Regions from separate parts of the Pseudoalteromonas sp. McH1-7 genome, predicted to be linked through region 2. Evidence: riboswitches for the same ligand, from Rfam matches in the RefSeq annotation. Region 2 holds a riboswitch; the other holds the start of a gene.
The links. Region 2 has a riboswitch for lysine ahead of lysC (lysine-sensitive aspartokinase 3). Riboswitches for the same ligand answer to the same signal wherever they lie in the genome.
Positions count from the first base shown of each region.

Region 1: linked by a shared signal. The riboswitch ahead of dapA (4-hydroxy-tetrahydrodipicolinate synthase) and the one ahead of lysC (lysine-sensitive aspartokinase 3) in region 2 are both predicted to bind lysine.

Region 1 covers NZ_JABWPQ010000021.1:81,849-85,023, reverse strand. The annotation lists gene HUZ36_RS15370 (2,3,4,5-tetrahydropyridine-2,6-dicarboxylate N-succinyltransferase) at 1-701, opposite strand, end outside; gene dapA (4-hydroxy-tetrahydrodipicolinate synthase) at 713-1,597, opposite strand; lysine riboswitch at 1,713-1,888, opposite strand; gene HUZ36_RS15360 (response regulator) at 2,097-3,175, shown strand, end outside.
Region 2 covers NZ_JABWPQ010000028.1:6,130-9,304, reverse strand. The annotation lists gene HUZ36_RS17885 (DUF924 family protein) at 1-23, opposite strand, end outside; gene lysC (lysine-sensitive aspartokinase 3) at 115-1,461, opposite strand; lysine riboswitch at 1,550-1,720, opposite strand; gene nhaD (sodium:proton antiporter NhaD) at 1,865-3,112, opposite strand.

The sequences.
Region 1 (3,175 bases), on a different contig from region 2:
TGCTCATCACGGTACTTGACTATAAGTGCACAGGACATGCTTAAACCTTGTTGGCGCGCCCACTCACTAGAGGCTGGGCGAGAGCCTGGGATCACAATTGCATTTTCAGGGATCGCCTCGTCTTTATCTAGTAAACGCTCATTGACACAATCATAAACTGGAATACTGGCAGATAAACGAACACCTGGCGCTAAGACAGCACCACGCTTTACGACAACACCTTCAACTAATACACAGCCCGCACCAATAAAAGCATCATCTTCAACAACAACCGGGCTTGCACCAACAGGCTCTAAAACTCCACCAACTTGAACAGCAGCACTTAGGTGAACATTTTTACCAATTTGCGCGCATGAACCGACCAAAGCATGACTATCTATCATAGTGCCAGCGTCAATATATGCGCCAATATTTACATAAGCCGGTGGCATGATGATGGTGCCTGCAGCGACATACGCACCACGTCTTACGCTGCTTCCACCGGGTACCATGCGCACGCCATCTTGTGCTGCAAAACCGCGTGGCGCTAGGTTATCTTTGTCCACGAAACCACCTGGGAATTCCGTATTTACGCCATTTTTGAATGCTTCAAGGATCCCTTTTTTTACTTCTACATTTGCATGCCATTGACCTTGTTCGTCTTGTGTTGCCGCACGTACAGTGCCGTTTTCGAGGTTGTTTAGTAGTGTTAACCAGCTCATGTTTTACTGCCTTAATTCCAAGATAAAATTGTTTCGTTGGCGCGTGTCAGCGCATCTGTGTGAGTAAGTTCTAAATGTGTCAAAGGAGGGCGTAGGTTTGGGCTTGTCAGCTTTCCTTGTAAATGCATCAAGACCTTAACCGGAATAGGGTTTGCCACTGCAAATAAGCTGTTCGCAGCTTTCGACCATGTAGTGAATAAATTAGGGGACGTGCCACTAAGAGAGCGCTTTACAAATTCGGCTGTTTGTTGCGGCCAAGCATTCGCAGCGACAGACACCAAGCCAGTTGCTCCCGCTTGGGCAAAGTAAGGCATTAAGCTATCATCACCGCTGTAGATTGCGACATTTGGGGCTGCTTGGCGAAATGCTTCGAAAGTTGCGATATTGCCGCTAGCTTCTTTGAGTGCCCAAAGGTTTGGGTGATTTGCAAGTTCCCCTAATAATTCAGGGGCGATGGCAACGGCACTTCGCCCTGGTACATTGTAGAGCATACATGGCACGTTGCTCTCGTTTAAGAGGGAATTAAACCAATGTGCAAGTCCCACTTTACCGGGTTTGGCATAAATTGGTGAGCCGAGTAACAAAGCATCAATGGGCTGTGTGTTGCAAAACTGCACCCACTGTATTTGTTGTTCAAGGTTGCTGCCACCCACTGCGACCATTAATGGTACGCAAGGCGCAAGTTGGCAAACAAACTCTACGATTTTTTGTTGCTCTGGCTGAGTAAGCGCAAGCCCTTCGCCGGTACTCCCAAGTAACAGAATACCATTTTGTGCCTGCTCTTGATCCCGTACAAGGGTCGTCAACGCGCTAAAATCGATCTGATTTTCAGCATCAAAAGGCGTAACTAAAGCCGTCCATAATGGATAGTCAGATAAGTTGAATTGTAATTTCATCTCTACCGAACTTAAATCATGTTCGTAGTAAGGAGGGTGTCCAAACTTCGAACCGTTAAAATTCGAAGAGCAATGGACTTAAAAAGGATAAGGCAGCCTGTGGCCTTATTTTTCTAAGACCAGAAGCTCTCCACCAAGTGTGTTGGTGACAGTCGCTGGGATTCAGCCCAGTCGCCCGAAACAGAGAATAGCAAAGTTGTCTGTTTCTCGGCGTGTATTCCCCTTACTAAGCTGCAACGGAGTTTGCTCTCCTTCACTTAGTTACCTGAATAACGCACCTCTTCCAGCCCTAATACCATTTGGTCTTAATATCTATTCGATTTAATTAAGCACCATTGGTATAAGTTTGACGCTTTGGCATCAAACTGCATAAATAGGGTGAGCTCGCATTGAAACATTTTGGCCGTCTAGGTGTCAAGTATAGGACTGTAAATAATATGATTGTCCACTACACTGAATAAGCGTGGGCATTTTTTAAAGAGGGAACAAATATACCAATATGTCGTTAATACCTAACATGAAGTTTCGCTACATAGGGGCGCTGTTGGCTATGGCTTTATTGCTGTCGATGGCCATGGTAGTGATGCAATACCTCCTCCACCAGCAGAGCCAGGATGCTCGAGTGATCAATCTTGCTGGTATGCAGCGGATGTTATCTCAACGGATTGCACTGTTCAGTTCGATAGATTCGCCGCAAGGGTTGGAGACGCTCAGATTAGCTATTGATGACTTTGAAGGTAACCATCACTTTTTAACAGAAAAAGAGGGGGGTCAGTATCACCACTTAAATGAGTCGCTTGAGTCACTGTATTATGAAAACCCAATACAATTACATCAGCAGAGTCTTACGTTTATTACTTTGGCAAAACGCCACTTAAAACAGCCAAATACTCAGTTGTCAGAAGGCATACTTACATTATCACAGACTTTATTACCTAACTTAAACCAAGCGGTCTCTCTGTTTGAACATCAAGCTAAGTTAAACACCGAGCGGGTTAGAAAAATAGAGTTATTAATTTGGCTATTAGGGCTGACGGTTTTATTTATTGAGGCTAAATTTGTATTTCGCCCAATGACAAAAGAGATAACCGAAGCTTTTAGGCAGCTTGAAGCATCAAAAAAGCTCGCGGATGACGCGCTACAATCGAAATCGCGCTTTTTGGCTCGTGTTAGTCATGAACTACGAACTCCACTTCAAGCGCTCCATGGTTACTTGGATGAATTTATAAAAAGTGCAGATGCAAAACAATTGGAGCATGTAAAGAGTGCCGCTAATCAGTTAGATATTTTGCTTTACTCGGTAGAAGATTTCAATAGTTTATCTCAGCAAGATATTGTCATTGAGCGGCATCAAATACAGCTGCACGATGTGATAAAAACAGCTTGTATCTCGTTCCAACTGAGCGCACATAACAAGTCTCTCACGTTTAATTTAGCCCTTGGGAATGCGCTAAATATGGCTTGTTTCGGTGATGCAAAACGGATAGCTTGGCTCGTTGGAGAACTTGTAAACAATGCGATTAAATTTACCGAGCGTGGTGGTATTCAAGTGTTTGCAGATATTGTGATGACTCAAGA
Region 2 (3,175 bases):
TCGTAGACGTCTTTATAATTCATAATGGCACTCCCAAGTATCCTGTTGATAAAGTGCCATCACTGAGCAAATATTGCAACTTTTTTATTAGTGCAATACAGGCAATAAATTTACTTATACTACTTCTAATAATTTGGCATGAATTGATTGTACCACTTGATCAGACTCCTGCTGTTCCACCAAGAAACACAAATTGTGCTTGCTTGCACCATGGCATATTAGTCGAATGTTAAACTGAGATAACACATCCATTAAATTCAACTGGCATTGTCGGAGCTGGATCTCTGAGCCTATCATTGCAACTAGTGTTAGATTGTTTTCAACTGTGACATGACAAAACTCCCCTAGCTCATCTAGGCACGCTTGCTCCAGCTCTGGACGAGATGCGTTTGGGGCATTATCAAGCGTCAGCGCAACGCTTATCTCTGAAGTAGTGACCAAATCAACCGAAATGTTGTAGTTACTTAAGATTGTAAAAATACGAGCTAAAAAACCACTTGCCAATAGCATCTCGGGACTTTTCAGTGTCAGTAAGATCTGGTTCTTACGTTGAGTTACTGCACGGATCCCCGCTTGAGCAGTTTTTTCTTTTTCAATCCAAGTTCCTCCTGCTTGTGGATCGCGGCTCGACCCGACAAACACTGAGATCCCTTTGCGGCTGGCAGGTAAAATAGTTGCTGGGTGTAGCACTTTTGCACCAAATGTCGCCATTTCAGCAGCTTCATCAAAACTCAAACGAGGAATTGGCCTCGCTTTTTCACACAAGCGAGGGTCTGTGCTAAAGATACCAATTACGTCGGTCCAAATATGCACACTAGAAGCATCTATCGCTTCTGCTAACAGTGCAGCACTGTAATCCGAACCACCACGACCTAGTGTGGTTGTTTGACCGTATTGGTCGCAGCCAATAAAGCCTTGCGTTACCTGAACACTATCATCCAGCAAATTAACAAGGTTAGCCTTCGCAGCTTCACGTGTGGCAGCTACATTAGGATTCGCTTTACCAAATTGATTATCAGTTTTGAGTACTTTTCTAACATCAAAACGAGATGCTTTGACATTGTGGTTTCTTAAAATTTGCGTGAACAGGTAGGAAGAAAAACGCTCGCCAAAACTCAGCACCTCATCACATTGTTGCCGACTCAATGCAGGCAAACTGGCTAAACTCTCAAATTCAGAAAATGTTTGTTTGTAACCTTCAGCAAGGTCAGCATCCAAAGATACTTTGTCGATAATCGCTTGCTGTATGTTTTCAACCGCTGCAACAACTGCTTTGCGCCCGGCTTCATCTTCCTTTTGTTGAGTTAGCGTTACAAGGTGATTGGTTACGCCAGCACATGCGCTAACAACCACTACTCGAATATATGGATTGTCACGAACAATGTGAGCACAACGAGACATAGCTTCAAAGTCAGCGACACTGGTACCGCCAAATTTGGCTACAACATACTGCGAATTCATTTTCTCTCCTCTCGACCGATGGCACAGTCAAATTTTATAAGGAGAACTCGGCATGGGATTTCTAGAAAGACGAACGCTTGAAATGACCTTTGCCAGAAGCTCTCCACCAATACGGTGACAGTTCCGAGGATTCAGCCTCGTAAACCGAAGAATCGTCGCGACGAGCAACGCTTCTCCTCGGCGAATACTTCCCTCACTAGTGGTCATTGGTCTCGTCACCTCACACTAACTACCTAAGCATCGCGCCTCTTCTGTTTATTTTGCCTTTGCAAATATGAATAAAAGCAAAATAAAAGCCCGCAATAAGTGCGGGCGATGTGGGAAAATTATCTTTTAGCCGTCTAGGTGTCAAGTAATTTATAAAAAACTTGTCCCAAAAGGGTGAAAATATATGTGGTTCAAGCTAAATAAGTTGGCCTGCGAAATATGCCCCACTATAGCCGACAGTGTAAGCAATAAGTAGATAGAAGCTCATTTTGAGATAACTTGAAAAAGTCAACGCTTTGACCTTACTCATCGCAATGATCCCTGCCGCAGAGCCGATGATAAGCATGGAACCACCTACCCCTGTTGCATAGGTAAAAGTCAACCACTGTGAAGGGGTCATGGTAATATCTGCTTTTAATAATGCAGCGGTTAATGGCACGTTATCGACCGCAGCACTCATCAAACCAACCAAATAGTTTGCATACTCTGGCGCAAGGTATAGATATAAATCAGTAAACTTAGACAGTACACCAACCTCTTTTAACGCACCAACTAAGAGCAATACACCAACAAAGAACAACAAGGTGTCGTATTCAATTTCACGAATATAGTCGATGATTTTTTTATTCACGTCCTTTTTGCGCATTAAAAATTGTGCCATTAAAAACATCAAGGACAGGCCAAATAGGAAAGTCAACATTGGCGGTACATGGTATTGAACGCTCAAGAACAATGTTGCGAAAATCGTCGATAAGAAAATAAGTGCAATGGTAATGTCGGTCTTTTCAATTCTGCGTAATTCAGCCTTTTCAAAGGTAATTTTTTCATTCATACCAATAGAAAGCATGGCAGCCAGCACGAATACACTCAACATAGACGGCATGATCAGCAATAAAAGATCAGGGATTGTGACTTTGTCGGCCAAAAATATCATCAAAGTAGTAACATCCCCAGTGATCAAAGACACGCCGCCGGAGTTAACACTAAATATAATTAAGGTCGCATATTTTATTAGCTTTTTCGGGTCTAGTTTTAAAGACATGACTACAGCTAATGAAATAAGCGTCGCGGTAATATTGTCCGATATTGAAGAAAACACAAATGCAAAGGCACCAACTAAAAACATTAGCTTGCGTTCGCTAATATGGGTTGGCATGATCCGGTGAACAATATTTTGGATGAATCCTTTAGAGTTTAGGTAGGCAACAAATGTCATCGCCGCCATCAAAAACAGCCATAATGTGGCAATTTCTAGGATGTTATGATCTAGCTCAATTTGTACAATTTCTGGGCTTTGACCATGAATTGGAGAGATAAAGGCGATAATCCAACATAAAGTACCAAAAAAAAGCGTGGTTTTGGCCTTGTTTACATGAATAATATCTTCTATAACGATCAGTATAAAAGCGATGGCTATCAGGGTTAGAATAATGGGCGTAACCATAATGCGTAAACAACCTGTAATTAAATGTAACAAAGGGTGGGTTCGTTTTCGCGGCGGATTCTA